DNA from 2 places in the Sphingomonas sp. UYP23 genome. Region 1 is predicted to be linked to the other one. Evidence: riboswitches for the same ligand, from Rfam matches in the RefSeq annotation. Region 1 holds a riboswitch; the other holds the start of a gene.
What was found. Region 1 has a riboswitch for cobalamin ahead of ACVWYO_RS19035 (HoxN/HupN/NixA family nickel/cobalt transporter). Riboswitches for the same ligand answer to the same signal wherever they lie in the genome.

Region 1 (8,227 bases):
TCTCGAGCTGGAAGAGGAGGGCGTCGTCCTTGCCGGTATGGCCGCAGCGCGCGGCGAGCGGGCGCCGGCGGTGCTGCGGGTCAACCCCGATGTCGATGCCGGCACCCACGCCAAGATCTCGACTGGCCGCAAGCAGAACAAGTTCGGCGTCGCGATCGCGGATGCGGGCGCGATCTATGCGCGGCTGGCGCCGCTCGACGGGCTCGACCTGCATGGGATCGCGATCCATATCGGCAGCCAGCTGTCGGATCTGGGGCCGCTCGAAGCCGCTTATGCGCGCATCGGCGAACTTGTCGCCGAGCTTCGCGCGGCCGGGCACGCGATCACGCATGTCGATCTGGGCGGCGGGCTTGGTGTGACGTACCGGCCGGGGGAGGTGATGCCGAGCCCGGCGGCCTATGGCGCGATGGTCGCCCGCGTGACGCGCAACTGGGACGTGACGGTACTGTTCGAGCCGGGCCGCTTCATCGCGGGCGATGCCGGCGTGCTGCTGACCGAAGTGCTGTGGGTGAAGCCCGGCGCGGTCGATCCCTATGTCATCGTCGATGCCGCGATGAACGATCTTGCCCGCCCCGCGCTCTACGACGCCTATCACGATTTCGGTGCGGTCCGGCCAAGCGGGGAGCGGATGACCGCCAATATCGCCGGTCCGGTCTGCGAAAGTGGCGATACTTTCGCGATGGCGCGCGAGATCGATGCGGTCGTGGCGGGCGATCTGGCGGTGTTCCGCACCGCGGGCGCTTACGGTGCGACGATGGCCTCGACCTATAATTGTCGCGCGCTGGTGCCCGAGGTGCTGGTCGACGGCAATCGCTTCGCCGTCGTGGCCGACCGGATCGCGCCCGCAGCGATGCTCGCCGCGCAGCATCTTCCGCCCTGGATGACGGACGACGCGGCCGTTCCGCGCAAGGTCGCCTGAGGCCTCGCTAGGGGGCGTGCGCGGAAGGCGGCTCGCGGACCGCGATCTCGTCGAAGCGCATCCAGCGATAGATCAGGAAGCTGACGATCCACGCGCTCGCGAACAGCCCGATGATCCAGAAGCCGAGCAGGTTGAGATGGCTGCCGAGTCCGGTCGCCACGTCCCATACCCCGCCCGACAGATTGAGCTTGTCGGCGAGCAGCGCGGTGGTCTCGATCCCGCCGATCATCACCGCGACCAGCGCCGACACCGCGGTGATCGTGACGTTGTAATAGAGTTTGCGGATCGGCCGGACGAACGCCCATTCGTAGGCGCCGAGCATGAGGATCGCGTCGGCGGTATCGACCAGCGCCATCCCGACCGCGAACAGCGCGGGGAATACCAGCACCGCGGCAAACGAAAAGCCGTGCGCCGCCTGCGCGGTCGACAGGCCGAGGATCGCGACTTCGGTCGCGGTGTCGAAGCCCAGGCCGAACAGGAAGCCGAGCGGCGCCATGTGCCACGGACGCGTGATCAACCGGAACAACGGCCGGAACAGGCGGGAGAGGGGGCCCTTGCCGGCGAGCAGCACGTCGAGATCGTCGGCGTCATAGCTGCCGCCGTCGCGCACGTAGCGGAAGGTCTTCCACACCGAGCGCAGGATGACGAGGTTGATCGCCGCAATCGCGAACAGGAAGCCGGCGGAGAAGAGCGTCGCGATGACGCTCCCCGCCGCCTTGAGCGTCTCGAACTGCGCGAGCGCGTTGGCGGTGGCGGCGATTGCGACCGAAGCAATCAGGATCACCGCGCTGTGGCCGATCGCGAACCACAGGCCGACGCTGATCGGCCGCGTGCCGTCCTGCATCAGTTTGCGCGTGACGTTGTCGATCGCAGCGATGTGATCGGCATCGACCGCGTGGCGCAGCCCCAGCGTCCAGGCGAGCAGCGCGGTGCCGAGCATGGCGGGAGCGGCATGGAACAGGCTGCCGGCCCAGATCCATGCGCCGATGTTCGCCGCGAGGAGCAGGGTGAACAAGGCGACGATACGCGCCCGCAAGCGCCGCCCGTGGTGGGGCTCGCGTGCCGTCATCGGACGGTTTCCCACCCTGATGAAGGGCGGGCAGGCCGCGCGCTTGACCCACATGGGTGCGCGGTCGTCTCCCGATCCGCGCCGTACGATCGACATGGCATGAAAAGTCCCCCGGCGTCGGACGAAACCGGCGGGCCTTCCGTGTGAACGGCGGCAGTCGTGCCGTCCGGACGCCATCGCGACCGGCACGCCTGTTCGTGCGGCCCCCCGCACCTTCGTCGCTCGACGGACTTCACCGTGCCGCGGCCATCCCCTGGACCAAGGCAAGAGCGACCCACGCCGGCAGGTCTCCTGGCTCACGGGTCACCGCCACGCTGCACGGCCTTCCCAGGGCGATCACGCACGCGTGTCCGTCCCAGTGGCTGCCCTCGTCGCAACGACGGGGGCGATGTGCAGCGGGCTCGCCGCTTACAGTTGCAGGGACAGCCTCGGCTTCGGGGCAAGCCCCTCACCGCGTTCCCTTTTAAGTCCCTCACGGGACACCAGCGTGGTCGCGAGGCGGCCGGTCACGTCGACCGTTCGCCTCGATTGATGGCGTATCGAAACGATGGTGCACGAGCAAGCGCGCATCGTCAGCGTTCGAACAGGCGATCGGCAAGCGGTTCGCGTGCCTGCCAGTCGCGGCGTTCGAGCTCGGGAACGTCCGACGCTGCCAGCGGAGTGCCGAGGCATAGCAAGGCGACAAACGACCACGTTGCCGGCACGTCGAGCAGCGCTGCAACGGCTTCGGGATCGAGGATCGACACCCACCCAAGGCCGTATCCACGGGCGTGCGCCGCCAACCAGAGCGTATGGATCGCGGTGACGGTCGAATCGCGGAGCGTTTGGGCGATCGTCGCGCGGCCGAGTCCGTAGCCCGCAAGGGGATCGAGCGCATTGAACACCGCCAGGATCTCGGGGGCTTCGCGCAGGCCATGCAGCTTCAGCATGGCATAGTGCGCACGGCGCCCCGGGTCGGCGATACGATCGGCCGCGGCGCAGCTGGTGGCATCGACATGCCTGGCAAGCGTGTCGCGCAACCCCTGCGAGCGGATGCGGACGATCCGCCAGGGCTGTGCATTGCCGACCGACGGCGCCAGGGCGACCGTGGCGATCAGGTCGTGGAGATCGCATTCGGGGATCGGCCGCGTTTCGAAATGCCGGACGTCCCGCCGCCAGCGGAAGAGGTCATCCAGTCGCGCAACGAACGCATCATCGAAGCACGGTGGCGTCATGGCGCTTTCACTGCCCGGCGCAGCAGATAGGTGTCCATGATCCAGCCATGCTCGGCGCGCAACGCCGCGCGGCGCAGCACGATCGCGTCGGCGACGTCGGCAAGCGCGCCGGCGAGCAGCGCCTCCTGCGGCATGCCGAGATACGCGCCCCACCAGATCGCGACGCCCTCCGGCGCCAGCGTGGTGAAGCCGCAATCGCCGTCGAGCATCACCGCGAGACTGTCGGTCGCCTCGGGCCAGCCGTGATCGCGCAGCCGTCGACCGGTGGTGATGACAACCGGCGCGCCAAGCGTGTTGAGCGGGATCGCATGCGCCGCGGTCAGCGCCTGCAGGCTGGTGATGCCGGGGATGACCTGCACGCGCAGCGACATGCCATCGGTGCGCAGCCGCTCGGCGATCCGCAGCGTACTATCGTAAAGCGAAGGGTCGCCCCAGACGAGGAGCGCAAGCCGACCGCCGTGCGGCAGATGCTCGGCGATCTGCGTTGCCCAGGTCGCGGCGATCGCATCATGCCAATCGCCCACTGCGGCGAGATACTCGCCGGTCGCGGCGCGGACCGGCAGATCGAACTCGACGATCCGCACCGGCTGCGTCAGCGCGGTGGCGCAGAGCGTGCGGCGCAGGTCGATCAGGTCCGACGTGGCGTCACCCTTGCGTGGGAGCAGGATCAGGTCGGCGGCGTTCATCGCCGCCTCGGCCTGGCGGGTGAGATGATCGGGATTTCCCGTGCCGATGCCGATCAGAGCGAGGTCGATCATCACGCTTCCTCCATCAGCGGGCCGTAAAGGATCAGCGCGGGCGCAGTGCCGATGTCGGTGGCAAGGCTTTGTGCGAGCGCTGCGATGGTCGATCGGAGCAGCCGCTGGTCGGGATGGCCGACATTCTCGGCGAGCAAGGCGGGGGTGGTCGGCGGCAGGCCGTGCTCGACGAGGCGCGCGACGAGCGCGGCGAAGGTGCGCTTGGGCATGAAGATCACCGTCGTCGCCTCGGCGTCGGCGAGCGCGGCCATGTTGAGCGCGCCGGGCAAGCCGCCGGTGACGTCGTGCCCGGTGACGAACTGCACCCGCCGCGCGCTGAGCCGGCGGGTGAGCGGGATCGCCGCAGCGGCGGCGGCCGCCGAGGCGGAAGTGACGCCGGGGACGATCTCGAACGCGATCCCTGCGGCGCGGAGTGCGACGATCTCTTCCTCGAGCCGGCCGAAGATCGCCGGGTCGCCCGACTTCAGCCGGACGACGCGCGCGCCGGTCGCGGCATGATCGACCAGCAGTTGCGAGACGTGCGCCTGGCTCGGCGAGGCTCGCCCGGCGCGCTTGCCGACCGCGACAAGCTCGGCGCCGGGGCGGATATGGCCGAGCAGCGGGCCCGAGGAGAGATCGTCGAACAGCACGACATCGGCCGCCTGCAGCCGCGCGACGGCTTTCAGCGTCAGCAGTTCGGGGTCGCCCGGGCCCGATCCGACGAAGGAGACGAAGCCGCTCACTGCGCGGGCGCGATCAGGTGGAAGAAGGTCCCCGAGACGCGACCGCGATACGACCCGGCTTCGGCGACGGCCGTGCCCTCGGCGTCGACGACATGCGCGAGCGCGGCGTCGGGCTGATCGAGGATCGTCGAATAATGGAATTCGTGGCCGCGCAGCGCCGTGCTTTCGGGCAGCCCGGCCATCGGCGCGAGCAGCGTGGCATGGCGATAGCCCAGATGCATCTTGCGTTTCGCATAGCTGGTGACGAGCCCGAGCAGCCCCGCCATCCGGTGGCTGGTCCCGTCCGCGTCGATCAGCGCCTCGCCGAGTGCCATGTAGCCGCCGCACTCGCCGTGGATCGCGCGGGTGCGGGCTTGCTCGGCGAGGCCGGCGTGGAAGGTCGCTGCGGCGGCGAGGCGACCGGCATGGAGTTCGGGATAGCCGCCGGGCAGCCAGACGAGATCCGCGCGCGCGTCGGGCGCCTGATTGGCCAGTGGGGAAAAGGGTAGGATCTCCGCGCCGGCGTTGCGCCACGCATCGAGGATATGCGGATAGGTGAACGAAAAGGCGGCATCTTGTGCGAGCGCGATGCGCTGTGCGGGGGGTGCGAAACGCCATTCTTCAGACGCAGTGTGAGGTTTGGCGAAAGCCGCGTCGCGCAATCCGGCGAGATCGACATGCTCGCGCAGGAAGGTCGCGTAATGCGTGATGCGCGCGTCGAGATCGGCATGTTCGCCGGCCTGCACCAGCCCCAGATGCCGTTCGGGCAGCGTGAGGTCGGTCCGACGCGGCAGCGCGCCGAACACGCGGATGCCTGCCGCTTCCATCCCGCTGCGCGCGAGCCGGTCGTGGCGCGGGCTCGCCACGCGGTTGAGGATCACGCCCGCGATCCGCAGGTCCGGATCGTAGCGTGCGAAGCCGAGCGCGGTGGCGGCGGCGGATTGCGCCTGGCCCGACACATCGATGACGAGCACGACCGGCCATCCCATCCGCCGCGCGACGTCGGCGCTCGCGCCGTTGCCCGTCGCGCCCGCCGCCGCGACGCCGTCGAACAATCCCATCGATCCCTCGGCGAGCACGAGATCGGCGTCACGCGCGCTGGCGGCGAGGCTGTGGAGCATCGGCTCGGGCATCGCCCAACTGTCGAGGTTGAACGATCGCCGGCCGCTCGCCGCATGGTGGAAGGCGGGGTCGATATAATCGGGGCCGCTCTTGAACGGCTGGACGCTCAAGCCGTCGTCGCGGAACGCGCGGAGCAGCCCGAGCATCACCGTCGTCTTGCCGGTGCCCGAGGCGGGCGCGGCGATCATCAGGCCGGGGGTCATGCCGCGGACTCGCTGAAGGGGGAGGTGGCGCTTTGCGGGCGGAAGCGGCGGTCGTAGCCGGCGGCGTAGAGGCTGCTTTCGACGAAATCGTCCGCCGCTAGCACGGGGCCGACGAGGATCAGCGCGGTGCGCTCGGGGCCATCCGCCGCGGCCGCCGCGATCGTCGCGAGCGTCGCGCGGACGATCCGCTCGTCGGGCCAGCTTGCGCGCCACACGATCGCGACCGGGCAGTCCGGCCCATAAGCCGGGAGCAGGTCGGCGACGACGCGGTCGAGCGCGTGGATCGACAAATGGATTGCGAGCGTCGCGCCGGTGGTGGCGAAGGTGGTGAGGCGCTCGGCGGGTGGCATCGTGCTCGCGCGGCCGGGGGTGCGCGTCAGCACGACCGACTGCGTCAGGCCGGGCAGCGTCAGCTCGGCCTCTAGCGCGGCAGCGGCGGCGGCGAAGGCGGGGACGCCCGGCGTGATCGTGAACGGTATGTCGAGCGCACGCAGCCGGCGGAGTTGCTCGCCCATCGCCGACCAGATCGACAGATCGCCCGAATGGAGCCGCGCGACGTCCTGGCCCGCCGCATCCGCCGCCGCGATTTCGGTGATGATCGCGTCGAGCGACAGCGGCGCGGTGTTCACGATGCGCGCGCCGGGCGGGCAATGGTCGAGCAATGCCGGCGGGACGAGCGAGCCGGCATAGAGGCAGACCGGCGATCCGGCGATGCGGTCGCGCCCGCGCAGCGTCAGCAGGTCGGGCGCGCCGGGGCCGGCGCCGATGAAATGGACGGTCATGGATCGAGTCTTTCGGCGATGGCGCAGCTGGCCATGCGGTCGGGGGAGATATGGCGGTGCGCGATCAGGCGTGCGCCGGGGCCAGCCCCGGCGAGCGCGGCGGCTTCGGCGACGCTCCCCGCGCCACGCGCGGCGAGGCTGGCGGGGGATCGGGTCGGGGTCGGCGTGGCGCGCAATGTTGCCGATGAAACGGCGATCAAGGGGATGCCGAGGGTTTCGGCGAGCGCGGCGAGCAGCGTGGTTTTGTCGGCTGGCGCCGCAAGCGCGGTGACCGGCGGATGCGTGCCGCGCGCCAGGTCGAGCGCTGCAGACAGCGAGTCCACGCACGCGCCGGTTCGATAGCCGAAACCGGCGACGATCACAGCGTCACGCTCCACTGCACGATCGGATAGTGCGAACGCCAGCCGCGTCGCGTCCCGATCGGGGCAGCGCGCGCGAGCTCGATCCGCAACAGGTCGCCGCCTTTGCGGCCCTGCCACAGCGCGAGTAGCGCCTCGGATTCGAGCGTGACGGCATTGGCGACCAGCCGCGTGCCTGTCGGCAAGTGCTGCCACAGCCACACGAGCAAGGCTTCGGACAGCCCGCCGCCGATCACGACCGCGTCGGGGACGGGCTGGTCGACGAGCCTGTCGGGCGCGCGACCTTCGATGACGCGCAGCCGATCCATGCCGAGCGCGGCGGCGTTGTCGCGCGCGCGGGCGGCGCGGGTCGAGTCGGCTTCGAACGCCAGCGCGCGCATCGATGGGGCGCAGAGCAGCCATTCGATCGCAATCGATCCCGATCCCGCGCCGATGTCCCACAGCAATTCGCCCGGACGTGGAGCGAGCGCGGATAGCGTGAGCGCGCGAACCGGGTGCTTGGTGATCTGCCCGTCATGCGCAAACCAATCATCGGATCGGCCGCTGGCGGCTGGCAGAACCGCGCCCGAACCGGCAACCTCGATCCCGACAGCGACCGGATGCTGGATGTCGGCGAACGCTTCTGCCGCAGCGCTGGTCTGACGGATGCGTTCCCGCGGCCCGCCGAGTGCCTCGAGGACCCACAACGCGCTGTCTCCGAAGCCACGGCCGGTCAGATAACCCGCCAGCCCAGCAACCGCCGCGCCATCGCGAACCGTGACGATCACGCGGCGGCGGGGGGCGAGATACTGGCGCAGCCGCTGGAACGGCGCGGCGTGGAGGCCAAGGCATTCGGTCTCCTCGATCGCCCAGCCGAGCCGCGCCGCGGCCAGCGCAAAGCTCGACGGGGCAGGGTGCGCGACCCATTCGTGCGGCGCCAGCTGCCGCGTGACGACCGACCCCGCGCCGAACCAGAACGGATCGCCCGACACGAGCATCACCACCCGGCTCCCGCGCCGCGCGAGCAACGGCGCGATGCCGTCGGCGAACGGGACGGGCCAGCATGCCGTTTCGCAACCGGGATCGCGGAGCAAGGCGAGGTGTCGCGCGGCCCCCGTCAA
Region 2 (8,227 bases), 2.1 Mb from region 1:
GTCGCGGCACGCCGCCGCGACACGCGCAGTCAGGCTCGACCAGCGCTCGCCCTCTGGCGGCGGGTTGGCGTCGGGGTCATCCCAGAAGGCCGAGAGCGCTGCGGGATCGATCGTCGCGGGCGCGTGCCCGTCCCACGCCCCGAAATCGAGTTCGCGCCAGCGCGGGTCGATCGTCACGCCGCGCCCGCGATCCTGCGCGATCGTCTGCGCACAGGCGCTCGCGCGGATCAGATCCGAGCTGACGATCGCTTCGACATCGAGCCCCGCGGCGCGGCCGACGCAATCTGCGAGACCCTGCGAGGTCACCGCGCTATCGGTCCGGCCGAGCAGCGTGCCCGCACGTTCGGGCGCGCCGTGACGCAGCAGATGGAGCAGGACCGGCGCGCTCACGCGCCCGAGACGCCGGCTTCTGCAAAGGTCGCCATCTCGGCATGCGCGGCGAGTGCAGCGCGAATCACCCCGGCGGCAACCGCCGCACCGCTTGCTTCGCCGAGCCGCATGCCAAGGCTCAGCAACGGCGCGAGCCCGAGCTTTGCGAGCAGGCGCGCATGGCCCGGCTCGGCGGAGCAATGCCCGGCGATGCAGTGATCGGTGATCGCGGGGTATGCCGCTGCAATCGGCGCGAGGGCTGCGCTGCAGATGAAGCCATCGAGCACCACGACGACGCCCGCCTGCCGCGCGGCGACGACCGCGCCGGCAATCGCCGCGATCTCGCGCCCGCCGACGCGGCGCAGCGTTTCGAACGGCGTTTGCGGCGCATCGGCGTGGCAGGCGAGCGCAGCCGCGACCGCCGCCACCTTGCGCGCAATGCCGGCGGCGTCGACGCCCGTGCCGGGCCCGACCCAGTCCGCCGCACTGCCGCCGAAGCTGCGCGCACACAGCGCCGCCGCTGCGGTCGAATTGCCGATCCCCATCTCGCCGAGCACGAGCAGATCAACGCCGTCGCGCACCACCGCCGCGCCGGCATTGAGCGCAGCGAGACAGTCCTCGACGGACATCGCCGGCGCGCCGGTGAAGTCGACCGTCGGGCGGTCGAGTTCGAGCGGCACGACGACCAATTCGAGTCCGGCCGCCGCCGCCAGCGCGTTGATCGCCGCGCCACCGCGTTGGAAATTGCCGACCATCTGGGCAGTGACCGCCGCCGGGAATGCACTGACGCCGTGCGCGACGACGCCGTGATTGCCCGCGAATACCGCGACGCGACCATGGTCGATGCGCGGCGATTCCACGCCCTGCCACCCGGCGACGAATACCGCGAGATCTTCGAGCCGCCCGAGCGACCCTGGTGGCTTGGTCAGCTCACCCTGCCGCGCGGCGGCTTGCGCCTGCGCGACACGACTGGGCGCGCGCAGCGCAGTGAGCGTGGACTCGAACGCGGCGATCGAAGCGAAGGCGCTCATTCGACAACGAACCCGGCGGGCGGGGTGCGCGTGATGAAATGGCCCTTCACCCCGGCTGGCCAGCTCCGATAGGCCACCTGGCCCGCGTCGCTCTCGGCATAGAGCCGCGCATAATCGAGGATCGCGCGTGCGGCGTCGGCGCTCGGCTCGAAGCGGCCGAGCACATAGCCGACCTTGCCCGGCGCGCGCAGATGCACCGTGCAGAACTCCTGGCACGCGAACAGGCACGGCATTTCCTGCACTGCGACGTCCTGATAGCCGGGCTCGGCCTGGATCGCGCGCAACGCCTCGACAAGACGCGCGCCGCCGCGCACGCCGGCTCCATCATCCCGTTCATCGGTTGAGAAGCGGCAGGTGTTGCAGGCGACGACGGCAGGTCCGTCACGCACTTCGCGCAGGGTCATGCGAGCACCGTGCGCGGCGCGGCGTCGGGCGCGGGGACCCCGGTCGCGATCAGTATGCGGTACAGCGCATAGAAGACGGCGAGGATCACGGCATTGCGCACGAATTGGCGCTCCAGGATCGGCAGCGACAGCGCCACATCGGCATGGCCGATCACTGGCGCCCAGAGCAGGATGCCGAGTTTGAACATCGCGAACGCGGCGAGATAGGCGATCGCGAGCCGCGCGAGCGTCGAGCGTGCCGGGCCATAGGTGTCGACAACGCTTGCGACGATCGTCCCCGCTACCGCAGCGGTGCCGATCGCAACGCCGGTCAGCGCGGTCGCCGCATCCCAGGGATAGCCCATCGCGCAAAAGCCGATCGCCTGGCTCACCACCCAGGCGGCGAGCATCAGCAGCACCCCATCGCGGCGATCGAGATGCACCGCGGCGAGCGCGGCGAGCGCGGAAAAGGGCGTCGCGCAGGCGAAGATCAGGGTGGTGAGCGTGCTCGCGATCGTGAAGAGCAGAATCCACAGAAGGTCGGCTTGGCGCGTCCGGGTGGCGTTCGTCATCATCGTCTCCTCAAAACCGGCCACGGAAACCGGCATAGACGCTGCGGCTCAGCGTGCCGTAGCGATAGGTCGTCTGATATTGCGCGTCGAACAGGTTTTCGATCCGCCCGAACAGCGCGACGCGCCTGGTGACAGGCAGTTCGGCGCGCAGGTCGATCAGCGTGTACGGCGCAAGGCGCGTGGCGTGCGCCGCGTCGTTGAACGTCTCGCCCGACCAGCGGACCGCGACGCCGCCCGAGATGCCGCTCGGCAGCGTATAGGTCGCCGATCCGTTCGCCGCATTGCGTGGGCGTCGCGCGAGTTGCAGGCCGTAGGTCGCGCCAGGCGACCGGTCTTCCGAGAGCGAATAGGTGTAATTGCCATCGATCAGCAGGCGCTGTCCGAAGCGCAGCGCGCCTTGCGCCTCGACGCCCTGCGCGAGCGCGCGCGACACGTTGGCATAATAACCGTAGCGCGCAATCGCCGTGCCGGGCTGGAAGCAGAACGCGGTCGTCGGCACGTCGGGACAGCTGTCGAAGGTGATCAGATTGGTCGAGCGGCGCTCGAAATAGGTGCCGCCCAGCGTCAGCGCGCCAGCGAACAGATGCTGTTCGACGCCGGCTTCCCAGCCCCTGGCCCGTTCGGGCTGGAGTGTCTGGTTCCCATATTCGGAGAAGAGCTGATAGAGTGTCGGCGCCTTGAACCCCTCGCCATAGCTGGCGCGCAGCGTCGTGCCGCTGCGCAACGCCCATACCCCGCCTGCCTCGAACAGCGTCTTGCTGCCGAACCGGCTATGATTGTCGTTGCGCACCCCACCGCTCAGCGTCAGCCCGTCGAACACCGTGGCGGTGAGCTTGCCATAGACACCGGTCAGCGCGGCGCGGGCCGTATCGGGCGCGGGGATCGGCGTGCCGAGCGCGCCGTCGGGCGAGACGGTGCGGAAGCGCGAAATCTCGCGTTCGACGCCGAACACAGCATCCCAGCCCGCCGCGATGCCGAGGCTCCCCTGATACTCGAGCCGGGCGTTGCGGCCGTTGGCGTCGAAGGTCAGCGGTTGCGGCAGCTCGGGGCTGTAATTGTCGCGCTGGATGTCGGTATAGCCATAGGCGACGCGATTGCGAAGCCGGCCGCCGAACAGATCGACGTTGAGCCCGGCATAGCCGACAAATTGCGTGTCGACCGAAAAGTCCGAGGAATCGCCGTCAAAGCCATCGAGCTCGACGCGGCCATGCGCATAATAGCCGCGGACGTCGGCGCTGATCCCGTCGGCCAGCTTGAGTTCGGCGCGCCCGGTCACGCTCTGATTGGTATAGCCGTCGGTCTCCGTGCCGCCGAACGCCGGCGCAATGGCCGAGATTCCGGCGGTGGTGAAGCTTTGCGCGCCGACCCGGAAGGTCAGCGGCCCGGCCTTGCCGCCGATCGCGGCGCGCGCGCTGACCGTCTCGCGCGAGCCGGCTTCGACATCGAAGCTCCCCTCGATAGCCTTTTGCGGCAGCGCGGTGACGATGTTGACCACGCCGCCGATCGCCTGGCTGCCCCACAGGATCGATTGCGGCCCGCGCAGCACTTCGATCCGGCTGGCGTCGCCGGTCAGGAGGTTGGCGAAATTGTAGCCGCCGCCGGGCGAGGACGGATCGTTGAGCTTGACCCCGTCGATCACGACGACGGTCTGGTCGGTCTCGGCGCCGCGGATCCGGAGCGATGTGTTGGTGCCATAGCCGCCATTGCGCGACATGCTGACGCCGGGCGTGCGCACCAGGAGCTCGGTGACGCCGATGTCCTGGCTGCGATTGATCGCGGCCTTGTCGAGCACCGTGACCGAGGCGGCGACGCGCTCGATCGCGGTCGGCACGCGCGTCGCGGTGACGACGATGTCGGTGGCGGAATTGGTCGGCACGTCGCTCGCGGCATCGGGGCGGGGCGCCTGTTGGGCGTCGTCCGGTTTGGCCGGCGCGTCCGCATAGGCGGGCGCTGCGAAGAGCAGGCCGAGCAGGAGTCCGGCGGTCGGTGGGTAGAATCGTTTCATGGCAGTCCCCGCTTTCAGACGATCGAAGGCCTGAATCGCGAAGGAGGGAGGGCGCGAACCATCCCGCCTGCGCGATGCAGGTCGGCGATGTCGTCACGCGGGGGTCTTCCCCGTTCGCTCGGCGCACCCTGGCCGGTCGAAAGACGACTGCGACGGGCAGGTCTCCTGGCTCACGGGTCAACGCTGTTCCGGCCGCCTTCTCAGGACCAGAAGGTCCCAATGGCAAATGGTCGGGCAACTCGCCGCTTACAGTTGCAGGGGCAGCCGGGGTTTTCCCGTTCCCTTTTCATCCCCGTCGCCGGGGAACCTGTCGCAACACGCCGCCTAGCGCTGAGGCCGATAGCGGTCAATCACATGGGTTAGCGACAGGCGCGGTCCCGCGCGCGCTCTTCTGCTCGCGCGCGGTTCGCGGCGGCGCGATGCGGTTGGTGCATTTCCTTGCCGTTTGGTGCTAGTCCTGGCGCAGGCAATGACCCTTTGAGCGGGAGTCTGGCGTGCGTCTCCTGATTGCCGATCCCGATGCGCGCGCCGCGCATCAGCTCGCCGAGGCGCTGCGTGCCTTCGGGCACGAGGTGGTCCTGGCGGGTGATGGGCGCATGGCGCTCGTTTTGGCGACGCAGGAGACGTTCGGCGCGGTGCTGCTCGAACTGATCCTGCCCTATGTCGGCGGGGTCGAGATCACGCAGGCGCTGCGTGAGCGCGGGCTCGACATGCCGGTCGTCCTGCTGAGCGTGCATGGCGATCTTCCCGACCGGGTCGCCGGGCTCGATGCGGGCGCCGACGATTATCTCGTCAAGCCCGTCGCCGCGATCGAGATCGATGCGCGGCTGCGCGCGATCCAGCGGCGCGCGGCACGGACCGGCGGGCACGGCGTGATGCGGTCGGGCGATATCGAGGTCAACGAGATCAAATATCGCGCGGTGCGCGCGGGGCGTACGCTGGCGTTGCCCAAGCTTGAATTCCAGATGCTGTGCGAGCTGATCCGCAACAAGAATGCGATCGTCACGCGCGCCATGTTCTACCGCAACGTCTGGGGTTACGAGGGCGAGCCCGCGACCAACGTCGTCGAATCTTATATCCGCCGGTTGCGCGCGCATCTGAATGCGGGCGGCGCGCCGGACCCGATCGAGACGATCCGCGGCGTCGGCTACATGCTGGTCGAACACGGCTGAGCGCGCGGCCCCTCGTTCGACGGACGCAGGCAAAGAAAAACCCGGCCCGAGCGATGCTCGGACCGGGTTGTTCTGGCTGGTCCCGAGGGATCAGAACTTGGCGGAAAGCTCGAAGCCGTAGGTCCGCGGCGTGTTGAAGTTGCCATAGTCGCCGAGGACGCCGCCGTATGCCGTCGAGATCAGCTGGCCGTTGGCGCCGTAGTTCTGCACCGGCGTCGAGTTCGCCGACGAGCGGCGATAGACGTAGGTCGTGTCGAGCAGGTTGCGTGCCCAGACCGAGACGGTGACCTTGTTATGGTCGTTCACCGCGATGTCGGCAAGCGCGAGGCGACCGTTCATCACGAAGCTGGCGTCGGTCTTGGTGTTCTCGAGCTGGAAGCTGTACTGGCTGCTCGCATAGTTGCCGTCGAGGTGGAGACGGATGCTCGCGTCACCGACGTTGATCGGCATGACATAATCGATCGCCCCCGAAGCCGCATTCTTAGGCGTGTAGACGATGTACAGCTGCTGCAAGCCGCCGCCGAGCGGGTTGATTGCCGACGGTGCCTTCCAATAGGTGTAGGCATACGACCCGGTCAGCGTGAGCTGCGGGATCGGCTTGACGGTCAGATCAGCCTCGATGCCGCGGATCTTCGAATTGCCGGCATTGGTGGTCTGCTCGATATGGCTGCCGTTGGTCACGCTCGACCCGTTCGTGTCGAAATAGTCGAAGTCGAACTGCGTGTTGCTGCGGTCCATGATGTAGCCAGCGATGTTGAAGCGCGCACGGTGATCCCAGAAGTCGGCCTTGGCGCCGATTTCGTACGACTTGACCGATTCCGGACCGAAGGCGTTGAACTGGAGCGAGCGATCGTTCGCACCACCGGCGCGGAAGCCGGTCGCATATTTTGCGTACAGATGAACATCACGCGTTACGTCGAATGCGATGTTGAACATCGGATCGAAGCGGCTGATGCTGTTCTTGAAGGTGAACGGTGCGACCACGCCCGCCGCACCGGCAAGATCGGTGCGGTTGTTGATGACGTAGAGGCTGCCGTGACGGTCGTCCTTGGTCCAGCGACCGCCTGCCGTGATGTGCAGCACGTTGCCGAGCGCCTCGGGCGAGAAGGTCAGGTTGCCGAATACCGAATAGTTGTGGTCGGTCGCGGCGCTGGCGCGCGTGATGAACTGGCAGCTGTTGGCGAATTGCGGCGCCGTTGCAGCCAGCGTGTTGTTGCACGATGCGTCATACTGCTGATAGCCCGAGTTCGCCCCCGAGATCGCGGTCGAATTGCCCGGGATCGGGCTCCGGACCGTGTAGGCGGTGCCGTTCGCGTTCCACTGGTTGGTCAGCGGGGTCGCGGCATACTCGCTCGCCTGTTCGGTGTAGTAATAGGCGCCGACGACATAGTCGAACTGCGGCACGCTGCCGACCGCCTGGAATTCCTGGCTGAACTGGTGCTGCTTCAGGTACGACAGGCTGTAGCGGCTGAACGTGCCGGTGGTGTTGATCGCGGTCGGGTTGGCGGTGTTGACCACGAACGGCGAGAACGAGCTACGCTCTGGGCCGCCCGAATTGTCCCACTGGTCGGTGCGCACGCCGCGCCATGCGGTGATCGAGCGCAGCTCGATCCATGGTGCGAGCTTGTACTTCAGATTGGCCGAGAAGCCGTGCGTGATGTCGAGGCTTGGCTGCTGCGGCACGCCCACATCGGCAACGTTCTGGCGCTCGGGATGGACGCCGACGAGCGGCGCCTTGGGCGCGATGCAGGCTACGCGGCCAGCCGCGGCCTGTGCCGGGGTGATGGTGCCGCCGCAGGCAGTGTTGGTGCCTGGGAGGAACAGCGAGGTGCCAAGGACGCCGGCGGCGTTGGTGTACGACCCGACCTGATAGCCGTTCGGGTTGTAGTTGAGCAGCTGGCTGTAGTTCGGCGTATTGTCGTCGCGCGCATAATCATACGCGAGGTCGGCAGTGAAGCCGTCGATCGGCTGCCAGCGCGCGGCCGCGCGGCCGCCCTTGCGGTCGTAATAGTTCCAGCCGGTCGAACCCGCGAGCGGATCCTTCACGGTCGGATCCTGATGCTGGTACACGCCGTCGAACTTGAGCGAGATGTTGTAGAAGGTCGGCAGGTCGAGGTGCAGGTCGGTGTTGCGGCTGCCGTAATTGCCGACACCGGCGGTGACGCGCGCGTCGAACACGCCGGTCGGCGCCTTCGAGACAAGCGACAGCGCGCCGCCTTCGGTGTTGCGGCCGAACAGCGTGCCCTGCGGACCCTTCAGCACTTCGATGCGCTCGATGTCGAACAAGGCAGCGTTGAGGCCCTGCGTCTTACCAAGCGCGACGCCGTCGATATAGACGCCGACGCCGCCGTCACGCGCGGTCTGGTTCTGATCGTAGGGGACGATGCCGCGGATACCGATCGTCAGCGCCGACTGGCGCGCCTCGAAGGTCGCGACGCGGAGCGACGGGATCGAGCCGTCGGCGAGGTTGAACAGGCTGAGCACGTGACGATCGGCGATGCCCTGCGCGCTGAGCACGCTGATCGAGATCGGTGTCTTCTGCAGGTTGGTTTCGCGGCGGGTCGCGGTCACGACGATGTCACCGATGCCGGCGCCCTGATCGGCGGGCGCCTCGGCGGTCGGCGTGGTTGCCTGGGTATCAGCAACGGGTGCGGTGGCCGCAGCGTCGGTGGCCGGAGCGGTCTGCGCCAGGGCT

Region 2: linked by a shared signal. The riboswitch ahead of ACVWYO_RS08540 (TonB-dependent receptor plug domain-containing protein) and the one ahead of ACVWYO_RS19035 (HoxN/HupN/NixA family nickel/cobalt transporter) in region 1 are both predicted to bind cobalamin.

The regions. Positions count from the first base shown of each region.
Region 1 covers NZ_JBSSBX010000001.1:3,855,347-3,863,573, forward strand. Annotated here, with positions in the region: gene lysA (diaminopimelate decarboxylase) at 1-919, shown strand, start outside; gene ACVWYO_RS19035 (HoxN/HupN/NixA family nickel/cobalt transporter) at 927-1,988, opposite strand; cobalamin riboswitch at 2,253-2,490, opposite strand; gene bluB (5,6-dimethylbenzimidazole synthase) at 2,561-3,202, opposite strand; gene cobF (precorrin-6A synthase (deacetylating)) at 3,199-3,960, opposite strand; gene cobA (uroporphyrinogen-III C-methyltransferase) at 3,960-4,682, opposite strand; gene ACVWYO_RS19055 (cobyrinate a,c-diamide synthase) at 4,679-5,986, opposite strand; gene cobM (precorrin-4 C(11)-methyltransferase) at 5,983-6,768, opposite strand; gene ACVWYO_RS19065 (cobalamin biosynthesis protein) at 6,765-7,145, opposite strand; gene cbiE (precorrin-6y C5,15-methyltransferase (decarboxylating) subunit CbiE) at 7,127-8,227, opposite strand, start outside.
Region 2 covers NZ_JBSSBX010000001.1:1,713,021-1,721,247, reverse strand. Annotated here, with positions in the region: gene ACVWYO_RS08560 (histidine phosphatase family protein) at 1-390, opposite strand, end outside; gene cobT (nicotinate-nucleotide--dimethylbenzimidazole phosphoribosyltransferase) at 387-1,400, opposite strand; gene ACVWYO_RS08550 (DUF1636 domain-containing protein) at 1,397-1,804, opposite strand; gene ACVWYO_RS08545 (hypothetical protein) at 1,801-2,355, opposite strand; gene ACVWYO_RS08540 (TonB-dependent receptor plug domain-containing protein) at 2,366-4,360, opposite strand; cobalamin riboswitch at 4,499-4,686, opposite strand; gene ACVWYO_RS08535 (response regulator transcription factor) at 4,855-5,532, shown strand; gene ACVWYO_RS08530 (TonB-dependent receptor) at 5,623-8,227, opposite strand, start outside.